DNA from 3 places in the Microbaculum mangrovi genome. Region 1 is predicted to be linked to each of the others. Evidence: predicted binding sites of a transcription regulator. Region 1 holds the regulator's gene; each other region holds the start of a gene.

Region 1 (4,583 bases):
GGTTGCGCAGCAGCAGCCTGACCGGCGCCCACGGGTAGTGATGGCTCGCGAGCGCCGTCAGGCTGTCGAAGGGGGTCACCAGGATGAGGCCGCGCAGCGGGCGCTCGGCGGCGAGATGGGCGGCGACCCCGGCGCCGATCGAGAAGCCGACCGCGACGACGCCCGTCGGCTCCTTCAGTCCGTCGAACACCGCGACGGCGTCGCTCAGCAGTTTCTTCGCGCTCGGGCGTCCGCCGCTCGGCGGATAGCCGCGATAATAGACGGCCATCACCTCGTTGGCCGGATACAGCCAGTGCAGCGTCTGCGCGACCGCCGCGGCGTTCCAGGCATTGCCGCCGAAGCCGAGGACAAGCGGACGCGGACCGTCGGGCTTGCGCGCCGCGATCCGCACGACGGCGACGTCGATGCCGTCCGCCATTCGCGTCGTCGTCATCTCGCCGCCGTCCGGCAGCACGTCGGGCGCGCCGCCGGCGAGGCTTGTCGGGAACAGGAGGGACGTCTGCGCAAAATAGGTGACCGCGACGAGCGCGGCGTAGCCGACGGCGAGCCAGGCGGCGATTTTCACGAACAACATATGCCATTTTCTCCCGGATCCCGACGCCGGCGCAATGGCGCGCGATCCACGGATAGTCGGCTCAGGTGTTGCATTCGCGACTCACTTGCGCGCCTTCCTGGGGAAATCGTTGAGGAAAGGTTTATGCGGGGTTTACGGCGAGTCCGCCGGTATTGTAGCTTGCACTCATTGAGTACGACATTTCGTGCGGCGGACCAGTCTAGTCACCCAGATTTAGTGGGAAAGTCGGATCGCAAGTAGGCGATTCCGGTGAGGACTCGGAGTCTGTCCGCAACCCAAGCATGGAGCGGCGGATGTCTTGGACTGATGAACGTGTCGAGCTCCTGAAGAAGCTCTGGACCGATGGACTGAGTGCCAGTCAGATCGCGGCCGAGCTCGGTGGAGTGACACGCAATGCGGTGATCGGCAAGGTGCACCGGCTGGGACTGTCCGGCCGCACCAAGACCTCGCGGCCTTCGGCGCCGCGGGTGCGCAAGGTGCGTCGCCCGTCGATGCCGCCGCGCCCCACCACACGGGTCATCGGCAACACTGCCTTGAAGCTGAACGTGGTCGAAGAGCAGCAGCTCGACGCCGAAGTGGTGCCGATGCGCGTGCTCGCGCCGGTCGAGGAATTGTTCATTCCGCCCGAGGAACGGGCCACGATCCTGCAGCTGAACGAGCACACCTGCAAATGGCCGATCGGCGATCCGGGCCAGGAGGACTTCTACTTCTGCGGCCGGCGTTCGGGCAGCGGCGTGCCCTATTGCGAGCATCACTGCCGCGTCGCCTATCAGCCGGCCAACGACAGGCGCCGGACGAAGTCGGCGGGCTAGGGGCTTTCACGTCTACACCGTCCTGGCCGGCCAGGTGTCGCTGAGGCGATAGCCGTTCGGCCAGGGGTCTCCCGGGTCCAGCATGTGCTGATGCGTCCCGGTGATCCACGCCCGTCCCGAAATCTCAGGAACGATCGCCGGATGTTCGCCTACCGTGGTGTCGGCGACGATCCTGCCGATGAAGCGGGAGTCGATGATCGATTCCGCGATCAAGGTGTCGCCCGCCGCCATGAGGCCGCGCGCGCGCAGCAGCGCCATGCGCGCCGAAACCGCGGTGCCGGTCGGCGAGCGGTCGATCTTGCCGGGCTGGATCGCGACGGCGTGCCGCGAGACGGTGGCGCCTCCCTCGGTGCGCAGCGATCCCGCGATCAGGCAGAACGAGAGATGCGCCCAGTCCGGGTTTTCCGGATGACGGAAGCCGAGCTGCTGGTTGGCGGCATCGGTGATGGCGATGCCGGCGGCGGCCAGGTCGCGCGCTTCCGATGCCTCGATCGTGAATCCGAGCGCGTCGGCGTCGACGACGACGAAGCTGTCGCCGCCATAGGCCGTGTCGACGTTCAGCGTTCCCAGCCCCTCGACCTCTAGCGGCGTCGACAGCCGCTCGGCGAACGCGGGCACGTTGCGGACGACGATCCGCTCCGCCTTGCCGTTCCTGCAGTCGGCGGTGATCTCGATGAGCCCGCCGGGCGCCTCCAGCGTCATCGTCGTGGTCGGCTCGCGCATGGCGACGATGCCGGTTTCGAGCAGCACGGTCGCCACGCAGATGGCATTGGAACCGGACATGGGCGGCGTGTCCTCGGGCTCCATGATGATGAAGCCCATCGCCGCGCGCGCGTCCTTTGCCGGCACCAGCAGGTTCACATGACGGAACACCCCGCCGCGCGGCTCGTTGAGCAGGAAGCGGCGCAGCCCCTGGTCGCGGGCGATCCACCGCGACTGTTGCCACAGGGTATCGCCCGGCGGCGGCGCCACGCCGCCGACGATGACGTCGCCGACCTCGCCCTCGGCATGGCAGCTGACGACGTGAACGACCTTGCTCGCGCGCATGGCCCCGCTCCCTTTCCGGCGTTACCCGGACAGGGAACCGCGATCGGGGCGGGCGCACAAGTCAGTTGGCGGTGGCGAACTGCTCGTTGAAGGCGTAGCCGGCGCCGCGCACGGTGCGGATCGGGTCGGCCTTGCGGCCCCGGTTGATCGCCTTGCGCAGCCGGCCGACATGGACGTCCACGGTGCGCTCGTCGACATAGACGTCGCGGCCCCACACGCCGTCCAGCAGCTGCTCGCGGGTGAACACCCGTCCCGGGCTCTGCATCAGGAACTCGAGCAGCCTGAACTCGGTCGGCCCCAGATGGATCTCGCGGCCCGCCCGGCGCACCCGGTGGGTATCGCGGTTGAGCTCGATGTCGCCTGCATGCAGCACGGTGGCGATCAGCTCCGGCTTGGCGCGGCGCAGGAGCGCCTTCACCCGCGCCATCAGCTCGGGGATCGAGAACGGCTTGACCACGTAGTCGTCGGCGCCGGTGGCCAGGCCGCGGATGCGCTCGGTCTCCTCGCCGCGCGCCGTCAGCATGATTACCGGCAGCGCCGTCGTCTCCGGGCGCGAGCGGATGCGCCGGCACAGTTCGATGCCGGAGATCCCGGGCAGCATCCAGTCGAGCAGCACCAGGTCGGGCGCGCCCTCGCGGATGCGCGTCTCCGCCTCGTCGCCCCGGGCAACCGCCTCCACCTCGTATCCTTCGGATTCGAGGTTGTAGCGGATCAGTAGCGTCAACGGTTCTTCGTCTTCGACGATCAGAACTTTGGCGTTCATCGTCCGGCCCTTCGGTTCCTCAGTCGTCGCTCTGCGGATAGTCCGCCGGCGTGTAGCTCGACGTGTCCCCCTTCGGGCGCTGCTCGCGCAGCGGCTCGCCCTTCACCAGGTAGAACACCATCTCGGCGATATTGGTCGCGTGGTCGCCGATCCGCTCGATGTTCTTGGCCGCGAACAAAAGGTGCGTCGAATAGGTGATCGAGCGCGGGTCCTCCATCATATAGGTGAGGAGCTCCCGGAAGATCGAAGTGTACATCGCGTCGATCTCGGAATCGCGGTGCCACACCGCCATCGCCTTGTCGACGTCGCGCTGGGCGAAGCTGTCGAGCACATCCTTGAGCTGTTCCGAGGCGATCCGGCTCATGTGATCGATGCCGAGGATCGCCCGCTGCGCGATGATCTCCGACTGGATCGCTACCGCCCGCTTGGCGATGTTCTTGGCCATGTCGCCGATGCGCTCGAGCTCGGACGATATCTTGATCGCGGCGATGATCTCGCGCAGGTCGACGGCCATCGGCTGGCGCTTGGCGATCATCAGGATCGCGGCCTCCTCGACCTCGTGCTCGAGTTCGTCGATCTGTTCGTCCGCCTCGATGGTCCGCAGCGCCAATTCCTGGTCGCTGGTGTGCAGCGCGACGATCGAGTCGGTCAGCAGCTTCTCGGCGAGGCCGCCCATCTGCGTCAGTTTGACGGCGAGGTTCTTCAGCTCTTCGTCGTAGGAGGAAACGATATGTTCCGTCATCTCATTCTCCTCGGCCTGTCGTCCGTGGCCATCCGTGGGATCAGCCGAAGCGGCCGGTGATGTAGTCGTGGGTGCGCTGGTCTCTCGGGTTCGTGAAGATGTGCTCGGTCGGGCCGACCTCCACGAGGATGCCGAGGTGAAAGAAGGCGGTGCGCTGCGACACGCGGGCGGCCTGCTGCATCGAGTGCGTCACGATGACGATGCAGTAGTTCTCCTTCAGCTCGTCGATCAGCTCCTCGACCTTGGCCGTGGCGATCGGGTCGAGCGCAGAGCACGGTTCGTCCATCAGGATCACTTCGGGGCTGACGGCGATGGCGCGGGCGATGCACAGGCGCTGCTGCTGGCCGCCGGACAGACCGGTGCCCGGCTCGTTGAGCCGGTCCCTGACCTCCTCCCAGAGTCCGGCCTTGCGCAGGCTGGTCTCCACGATCGCGTCCATTTCCGTCTTGCCGCGGGCAAGGCCGTGGATGCGCGGGCCGTAGGCGATGTTCTCGTAGATCGACTTGGGGAACGGGTTGGGCTTCTGGAAGACCATGCCGACGCGCGCGCGCAGCTCCACTACGTCAAGCGAGGGGTCGTAGATGTCGCGGCCGTCAAGCGTGATCTCGCCGGTGACACGGCAGCTCTCGATGGTGTCGTTCATCC
Region 2 (4,583 bases), on a different contig from region 1:
CGACGCGGCCACGGCCAGGATCCTGCCGGACCGGGACGACTGATGCGCATCCTGCTGGTCGAGGACGACGACCGGATCGCGCGGGACGTCGACGCCGCGCTGAGCGCCGCCGGCTACGCGGTGAGCCGCGAGGCCGACGGCGAGGAGGCCTGGTTCCGCGCCGACACCGAGGCGTTCGACGCCGTGGTGCTCGATCTCGGGCTGCCCGGCATGGACGGCCTGTCGGTGCTGAAGCGCTGGCGCGAGGCCGGCCAGCGCTTCCCCGTGCTGGTGCTGACGGCGCGCGGCAGCTGGCACGAGCGCGTCGAGGGCATCGACGCCGGCGCCGACGACTATCTGCCCAAGCCCTTCCGGATGGAGGAACTGGTGGCGCGGCTGCGCGCCGTGCTCAGGCGCTCGGCGGGGCAGGCGAGCCCGATCCTCACCAACGGACCGGTCAGCCTCGACACGCGGCAGATGAAGGTCAGCGTGAACGGTGTGCCCCTGGCGCTGTCGCCGCAGGAATACCGGCTGTTGTCCTATCTCATGCACCACGCCGGCCGCGTGGTCTCGCAACTGGAGCTGACGGAGCATCTCTACGCCCAGGACTTCGAGCGCGACTCCAACGCCATCGAGGTGCTGGTCGGGCGCGTGCGGCGGAAGCTCGGCGTCGACCTGATCGAGACGCGGCGCGGCTTCGGCTACATGGTGCCGGAGGCGGCTGGGTGAGCGGCCGCTCGCTCCGGCTTAGGCTGTTCGCCGGCGCGGCGATCTGGGTCACCGCGGCGCTGGTCATCGCCGGACTCGGGCTGGCGCTGCTGTTCGAACGCCACGTCTCGCGCCGCGTCGACGCCGAGCTGGAGACCTACCTGAACCAGCTCGCCGGCAACGTCGCCATCGGCGCTGACGGCGCCGTCACGCTGACCCGTCAGCCCGCCGATCCGCGCTTCACCACGCCGCTGTCCGGCCTCTACTGGGAAATCCGCGACGAAAACGGCGACACGCTGCTGCGCTCGCGCTCGCTGTGGGACGAGACCCTCGACCTGCCGGCCGACGCGCTGGGCAACGGCGCGGTGCACCGCCATGTCCGCCCCGGGCCGGGCGACGCGCCGCTGATCGTCCGCGAGCGCCAGGTCTCCTACGAATCCGCCGCGGACGATCCCGGCGCGGGTCTGCGCGACCTGCGCATCGCGGTCGCCGTCGACCGCGCCGAGGTGACGCGCGCCACCCGCGCCTTCGCCGGCGAACTCGGGCTGTCGCTGGCGCTGCTCGGCGGGGTGCTGCTGGCGGCGGCCTGGGCGCAGATCCAGTTCGGGCTGAAGCCGCTAGAGACGGTGCGCCGCGCCATCGGCGCGGTGCGCTCCGGCGAGATGGCGCGGCTGCCGTCGGATTTTCCCGCCGAGGTGGTGCCGCTGGCCCACGAGGTCAACGACCTGCTCGACGCCCAGGACGCCACGATCGAGCGCGCGCGGACCCGCGCCGCCGACCTGGCGCACGGGCTGAAGACGCCGCTCACGGTCCTGTCGAGCCATGCCGAGCGGGTGCGCGCGGGCGGCGACGAGCAGGCCGCCGACGAACTCGAGGAGATCGCCGGCACCATGCGCCGCCACGTCGAGCGGGCGATCGCGGTGGCGCGGCTGAGCCACCGGCCGTCGGCGCTGATCGACGTCGAGCCGGTGGTGCGCCGCGTCGCCGGCGCGCTGGCCCGGACACCGGCGGGCGAGCGTATCCAGTGGGACATCGCGGTTTCCCCCGGCACGCGCCTCGCCGTCGACCCGGAAGACCTCTACGAGGCGCTCGGCAACCTCGCCGACAACGCGGTGAAGTGGGCGCGCGGGCGCATCGCCGTCACCGTCGCGCCGGACGCGGACGGCACGGCGATCGTCGTCGAGGACGACGGCCCCGGCATTCCCGAGGCCGACCGCGAGACGGTGCTGCGGCGCTGGGAGCGGCTCGACGTCTCCGGCCCGGGGCAGGGCCGCTCGGGCAGCGGCCTGGGCCTGGCCATCGTCGCCGAGATCGCGCGGGCCTATGGCGGCGACCTGACGCTGGGCACGGCCGCGTCGGGCGGGCTGCGGGCGGCGTTGCGCTTCCCGGCGCAGGCGGCAGGCTGACCGGCAAACCGACGCCGCGTCACACGCTGCGTCAGGGCCCGAGCCAGGGCCGAGCCAAAGATCCTGGCGCCGCCAGGGGGTGTCACGGCGCCGACATGGAACCGTAATCCGACTGTCAGATGGCGGTGATACCGCCAGCCTCCTCAGGGCGCCGGTCCCGGCGTCGGATCCATAAGGAGGCTCTCCATGACCCTATTCCGGACCGCCGGAACGTCCGCGCTCGCGGGGCTTGCCGTTGCCGGCGCGACGCTCGCAGCCGGCTCGGCGAACGCTGCCACCGAAGTCGTTTGGTGGCACGCCATGGGCGGCGAGCTCGGCCAGAAGGTCGAGAAGATCGCCGGCGACTTCAACGCCATGCAGTCGGACTACAAGGTCACGCCCGTCTACAAGGGCAACTACACCGAGACGATGACGGCGGCGATCGCCGCCTTCCGCGCCAAGGAGCACCCGGCGATCGTACAGGTGTTCGAGGTCGGCACCGGCACGATGATGGCCGCCAAGGGCGCCGTCTATCCGGTCTACGAGCTGATGGAGAAGGCGGGCGAGCCGTTCGATCCGAAGGCCTACCTGCAGGCCGTCGTCGGCTACTACACCGACACCGACGGCAACATGCTGTCGATGCCGTTCAACTCCTCGACGCCGATCCTGTACTACAACAAGACGGCATTCGAGAAAGCCGGCCTCGACCCGAACACCCCGCCGAAGACCTGGGGCGACATCGAGGCGTTCTCCAGGAAGATCATCGAGTCGGGTGCGGCCTCCTGCGGCTTCACCACGGGCTGGCAGTCCTGGGTGCAGCTGGAGAACTTCTCGGCGCTGCACAACGTGCCGTTCGCCTCGAAGGCCAACGGCTTCGGCGGGACCGACGCGGTGCTCGAATTCAACGGCGACCTGCAGAAGCGCCACGTCGCCAACATGGGTGAGTGGCAGACGTCGAAGATCTTCGACTACGGCGGACGCCGCTCGGATCCCGCGCCCAAGTTCTATTCCGGCGAATGCGCGATCTACATGAACTCCTCGGCCTCGCTCGCCGGCGTGCGCGCCAACGCCAAGGACTTCGAGGTCGGCGTCGGCATGCTGCCGTACTACGACGACGCGGCCGGCACGCCGCAGAACTCGATCATCGGTGGCGCGACGCTGTGGCCCCTGACCGGCCATTCCGACGAGACCTACAAGGGTGCGGCGAAGTTCTTCACCTACCTGTCCTCGCCGGAGGTGCAGGCCTGGTGGCACCAGGAGACCGGCTATCTGCCGATCACCACCGCCGCCTACGAGCTGACGAAGGCGCAGGGCTACTACGACAAGAACCCCGGCGCCGACATCTCGGTTCTGCAGATGAACCTCAATCCGCCGACCGAGACCTCGCGCGGCCTGCGCCTGGGCAACTTCGTCCAGATCCGCGACGTCATCAACGAGGAACTGGAAGAGGTCTGGGCCGGCAAGAAGAGCGCCGAGGAGGCGCTTGACGCGGCCGTGGAGCGCGGCAACAAGCTGCTGCGCGCGTTCCAGGACCAGAACTCCTAAAAGCAACCCCAAAAGCGGCGGGCGGCCATCGGCGGCCCGCCGCACCGTGTCCTTGCCATGCACCTGTTTCCGCGATGAACGAAAAACGCGTCAGCTTTTCAGGCGTCTGGCTGCCGGCGGCCCTGCTCGCCCCGCAGCTTGCGATCACCGCGGTCTTCTTCCTGTGGCCGGCGAGCCAGGCGGCCTACCAGTCGGTGCTGCGCCAGGATGCCTTCGGGCTTTCGGTCAAGTTCGTCGGCCTCGACAATTTCGTCCGTCTGTTCGAGGACCCGGGCTACCTCGCCTCCGTGCACGTCACCGTCGTGTTCAGCGCTGCCACCGCCATCCTGTCGATGGGGTTCGCGCTCCTGTTCGCGGTCGCCGCGAACCGGGTGCTGCGCGGGGCGACCGCCTACAAGACGCTGATGATCTGGCCCTACGCCGTCGCCCCCGTGCTCGCCGGCGTGCTGTGGTGGCTGATGTTCAATCCCACGATCGGCATCGTCGCCTATGCGTTGCGCGGCCTCGGCCTGTCGTGGAACCACGTGCTCGACGGTGACCAGGCGATGATCCTCATCATCATCGCCGCGGCCTGGAAGCAGATCTCCTACAATTTCGTGTTCTTCCTCGCCGGCCTGCAGTCGATCCCGCGCTCGCTGATCGAGGCCGCCGCGATCGACGGCGCCGGTCCGGTCAAGCGCTTCTTCACGGTGACGCTGCCGCTGTTGTCGCCGACCACCTTCTTCCTCGCCGTCGTCAACCTCGTCTACGCCTTCTTCGACACCTTCGGCATCGTCCACGCGACGACCGGCGGCGGCCCGGGCCAGGCGACCACCATCCTGGTCTACAAGGTGTACCGCGACGGCTTCATCGGCCTCGACCTCGGCGGTTCGGCGGCCCAGTCGGTCATCCTGATGGCGATCGTCATCGTGCTGATCGTCATCCAGTTCCGCTTCGTCGAGCGGCGCGTGCACTACTGAGGACGCG
Region 3 (4,583 bases), 130 kb from region 1:
GCCGAGGCGATCGTAGACGAGATCTCGTTGATCGACGTGATCGTCTGGCCGATCTGGCGGATCGCCTCCACGGCATCGCCGGTGGCCGTCTGGATGCTGGAGATCTGCTGGCCGATCTCCTCGGTCGCCTTGGCGGTCTGGCCCGCGAGCGCCTTCACTTCCTGCGCCACGACCGCGAAGCCCTTGCCGGCGTCACCGGCGCGGGCCGCCTCGATCGTCGCGTTGAGCGCAAGCAGGTTGGTCTGCTCGGCGATCGTGTTGATCAGTTCGATCACGTCGCCGATCTTCTGCGCGGTGTCCGCCAGCCCTTCCACCATGGCGTTCGTCTGTTCGGCGTTCGCCACCGCGTTCTGGGCGATCTGAGCAGCCTCCTGCACCTGACGGCTGATCTCGGAGATCGAGCTGGACAGCTCTTCCGCCGAGGAGGCGACGGTGTTGACGTTGGTCGAGGCTTGCTCGGCCGCCGCCGAAACGGTCATTGCCCGGCTGTTGGTCTCCTCCGCCGTGGACGTCATCGACTGGGCGGTGGATTCCATTTCGCTCGCCGCCGAGGAGACGATCTCGACGACGCCGCCGACGCTGGCCAGGAAGGAGTCGGCCAGCTCGTTCATGGCCTTGCGCTTCTCCTCCTGGGCAAGCCGGTCGCGATCGGCCTGTTCCAGCTGCAGCCGTTCCATCTCGACGGCGTTCTGGCGGAACACGTCGACGGCCTCGGCCATGGCGCCGATCTCGTCCTGGCGTCCGAGGCCCGGAACCGCGATCTCCTTGTTGCCGTCCGCGAGCGACGCCATGGCGCTGCGCATCGCTTCCAGCGGCCGCGTCACGCGGCTGATGATCAGCCAGAAGGCCGCGGCGACCACGACAAGGGCGATGCCGAGGATGACCATACTGACGATCATGGCGCGCGAACTGCTGCCGGCCGTCTCGGCTGCGAGCGTTTCGATCTGCGCGCCGGTTGCCCTGCTGAGCGTGAGGATGGTGTTGATGCCCGCCGTGGCAGCACCGACCCATTCGCTAGCCGTCAGCGGATAGGGATCGCCCGCGGCACCGGCCGCCAGAATGGCCTGGCGGGTCTTGCCGAGGTCGCCGAAGAAATCGCGGCGAACCGTCTCGATCGCGCTGGTGACGTCGGCCGAGACCGGAACGTTGTCGGCGACCGCCTGGACGGTTTCCCAAGCGTACTCGACGCGCCCGCGCCGGCTTGCCACCGTTTCCAGGAACGCGTTGCTCATCGGCTTGCCGCTGGCGATCGCCGCGCCGATGCCGGCGCGTTCGCGGCCGGCGAACTCGCTCATCACCCAGATGGCGTCCTTCATGCGCTGATACTGCGCCATCCGTGCCTCCGCGGTGTCGAGAGACAATTCCAGTGCGCGGCGCAGCGTCTGCGTCGCCTCGATCACACCGGTGATGGTCGTCAGCCATTCTTCGGCCAGTTGCGGATCGCGCTGGGACAGCGGCATCTGCAGCGCGCGATCCACCTCCGGCCGGAGCGCCGCCACCCTGGCCAGGGCCTCTTCCGTCGTGGCCAGGTTCGTGTCTGTCCCGGCAAGACGCTCCAGGGCCGTTTTCAGGTCCGTGTCGGCGAGCTGGCGCTGCTTGTCGATCGCCGCGCGCCGGTCGCTGCTGACGGGTTCGCTCGCGCTCAGCGCGGTCATGCTGATACCGCGTTCGATCGCCCAGTTACCGGCGCTGCCGAGCAACAGGTCGCCGATCGTATTGGTTTCCTCGGTCTGCATCGCGCTGGAGCGCTGTCCGGCCATGTCGAATGTCATCTGTCCGGCAAGGCCGATGACGGCGAGCCCGAGAAGCCCGGTGATCGCGAGCAGGATATTTCTGAGCGATAGTGATTTCATAAGTCCCCCCGAATGCTGTCCGTCAACGGTGACGCCATAGCGCGGATTGAAAGTTATTCGCCGATTTATTGGGGGTGTATATTGAAATAATAGTTAATGCCAAAAGTATTCATAGTCGAAACAATTAGCGGAGAATCGCTCGGGAAAGCCTAGGACTGGCGGGGCGCGAGGAAAGTCCGCAAAAAATGATATGGCTAAATACTTTGGGCGTGGGTATGCCGGGCAAGACGAGCGGAATGATTTCCAAGCAGTATTTCAAAACATATATTATTATAAAGATTGATAAATAGGATAATCGAGATTGATGATTGTCAATATGAGCGCAGTATGCAGTATACAGCTATAAAAGGCGCCGCCGGTCGAGCGGAAGCCGGCCGCGTGCCCCCTGGCTCATCGCCTTCAGGATTTCGGGCCGGAGGCCGGGCGCTTCCCGATAGAGCGCGCCGAACAGTTTCCGCGCTGCGTCGACCTCGCCGAGATCGCGCGCCGCTTCGGCACGACCCAGCCGGATCGACGGATCGCCGGGCCGCACGGACTCGGCCAGCTCCAGATGGATCGCCGCCGCTTCCGCCCTGCCGAGACGCAGGCACAGGCGCGCCGCATTCAGGCGCGCGTCCGGGTCGTCCGGCACGGCGGCGAGATAGGTCTCGAATGCGCCGAGCGCGTCGGCCTCCGCGCCGCGGTCCATCAGGGACGCGGCGTACTCGAACCGTGCATTGGCGTGATCGGGGGCTGTCGCGAGCAGGCGCGCCAGTCGTTGTTCGGCCAGCGCCGGCTTGCCGAGCCTCTTTTCCACCAGGGCGAGATTGTAGGCGAGGGAAACGTCGTCCGCGCGGCGCTCCAAGCAGGTGAGGAGTACCGTCTCCGCGCCGCGCCAGTCGCCGGCGCTAATCGCCGCCGCCGCGTCACGCAACAACTGGTCGGTACCGGCTCGGTCTGGCACGATCGCAGCCCCATCAATCCTTGGCGGATTCTACCGGAAACCGCCGATTGCCGCGACCCGTCTCCGGTCGCGTATGGCCGTCATCGCGCTGTAATGCCCCGTGGATACCGAGTAGGATCGGTTCGCATCCCGGCGGACCGCGTGACCCGCGTGAGGAGACTGTGCGTGCGCTACGCGATCTACTTCGTTCCCGATCCCGATACCGACCTGGCCGAGTTCGGTGCCCGCTGGCTAGGCTATGACGTCGAGACCGGAACCACCTTCGCCGCGCCGATCGTCCGCGGGCTGGAGGCGGAGAGCTGGGGCGGCCTCGTGTCGGAGCCGGCCCGCTACGGCCTGCACGCGACCCTGAAGCCGCCGTTCCGGCTCGCCGAGGGGCGCAGCGAAGGCGAGCTGGTCGAGGCGCTGCGCGGGTTCGCCCGCACGGTCACGCCGGTACGCATTCCCGTCCTGTCGCTGAAGCACCTTCGAGGTTTCTTCGCCCTGATGCCGGCGATCCGCGATGAGCAGGCCGAGGCCCTGTCGGCGCGCGCGGTGCGCGCCTTCGACGATTTCCGGAAGGCGCCCACACGCGCCGAGATCGCGCGTCGTCAGGCCGCCGGCCTGAACGCGCGCCAGCAGGCCAATCTCGAGCGCTGGGGCTATCCTTATGTGTTCGACGAGGCGAGCTTCCATATCACCCTGACCGGCAGGACGGATGCCGCCCGGGCGGCGGACACGGAAGATATCCTCACGGATTTCTTCGAGCCCCTTATCGGCCGCGCCCTGTTCGTCAACCGTGTCGCCCTTGCCGTCGAGCGCCAGCCTGGTGTCCGTTTCGAGGTCCTCGCGGCCACCACCCTTGGCCATCCGCTCGCCTATACCCATCGGGCCGTTCAGCTCGACGCGATGTAGTGCGGGCGGATCTCCGTGACACCGGACGCATAGCGCCGCGCGGATGCGCGGATCGGTGAAGGATTGTCTGGAATGGGGATGGGAGACCGAAGTCGCGACAGGTAGTCTCGCCGATTGGATCCGGCGTACTACACTGTCGACTTCGCCCGGGCGCTCCCGGCCTCAAACGTCAAGGGCCGTGGAACAAACGTGGCCGCAGTACATCCGTGCTGGCCGCGTCCCGGCTGTTGCGGCGGTGACGTCCGCGCAAACCAGCCTGTTCGTCCGGGATTGAGTGTAATATGGGGCTCGATCCGCCGATTGCAAGGGGCAGCATCCGCTGGCTTCATCTTTAAAGGCAATTCTGGAAAAACTGGTGCGCACTCCCGGCCGGAACTCGGCTATCGGGTCAACGACCTGAACCAGACCTTCGTCGGCGGGCTGCGCATCCAATGCCGACAGATCCCGAATCCAAGCTCTTTCATCGCTTTTGCAATCGCGCTTGAACTCGACGCAGGATTGCCCGCACGGATCAGTATTCTTAAGATGCATCGTTGGCTGAAGACACGGGGCCAATTACGCGGCTGGCGTCGAACATCGCACTTGGACCACTAGCTGGATCCAGATACTCGAGTTACCAAAGTTCGAGCCGATCGAAATGATGTTTGCAGCAATTCTCAGATCCATCGTCCGGGACGGCAGTCTCTGCGTTATCGATTCCGCCGGCGTGTCACATGCGATCGGCGACGGTTCCCCTCCGGTAGCCACATTGCGCCTGACCTCGAAAGCGAGTGAATACACCCTTGCCCTAAATCCGGCTCTGTCGGTCGGCGAAGCCTACATGGACGGACGGCTGGTGATTGTGGATGGCAGTCTCTACGATTTTCTTGACGTGGTGGCGCGCAATTATGGCC

What was found. The regulator PhoB, encoded in region 1, activates phosphate uptake and scavenging genes when phosphate is short. The targets are predictions, from matches to a motif close to TGTCATNNANCTGTCAT.
Region 2: ugpB (sn-glycerol-3-phosphate ABC transporter substrate-binding protein UgpB) is a predicted target of PhoB. The motif match lies at 2,196-2,212, and genes of this name have one in related genera.
Region 3: ACSF9G_RS13935 (DUF1045 domain-containing protein) is a predicted target of PhoB. The motif match lies at 2,875-2,891, and genes of this name have one in related genera.

The regions. Positions count from the first base shown of each region.
Region 1 covers NZ_JBPODT010000003.1:120,735-125,317, forward strand. Annotated here, with positions in the region: gene ACSF9G_RS13290 (alpha/beta hydrolase) at 1-574, opposite strand, end outside; gene ACSF9G_RS13295 (GcrA family cell cycle regulator) at 868-1,386, shown strand; gene ACSF9G_RS13300 (trans-3-hydroxy-L-proline dehydratase) at 1,399-2,433, opposite strand; gene phoB (phosphate regulon transcriptional regulator PhoB) at 2,495-3,196, opposite strand; gene phoU (phosphate signaling complex protein PhoU) at 3,216-3,938, opposite strand; gene pstB (phosphate ABC transporter ATP-binding protein PstB) at 3,979-4,583, opposite strand, start outside.
Region 2 covers NZ_JBPODT010000004.1:215,525-220,107, forward strand. Annotated here, with positions in the region: gene ACSF9G_RS17810 (PepSY domain-containing protein) at 1-43, shown strand, start outside; gene ACSF9G_RS17815 (response regulator transcription factor) at 43-708, shown strand; gene ACSF9G_RS17820 (sensor histidine kinase) at 705-2,093, shown strand; gene ugpB (sn-glycerol-3-phosphate ABC transporter substrate-binding protein UgpB) at 2,280-3,617, shown strand; gene ugpA (sn-glycerol-3-phosphate ABC transporter permease UgpA) at 3,692-4,576, shown strand.
Region 3 covers NZ_JBPODT010000003.1:253,257-257,839, forward strand. Annotated here, with positions in the region: gene ACSF9G_RS13925 (methyl-accepting chemotaxis protein) at 1-1,853, opposite strand, end outside; gene ACSF9G_RS13930 (tetratricopeptide repeat protein) at 2,194-2,796, opposite strand; gene ACSF9G_RS13935 (DUF1045 domain-containing protein) at 2,962-3,690, shown strand; gene ACSF9G_RS13940 (class I SAM-dependent methyltransferase) at 4,328-4,583, shown strand, end outside.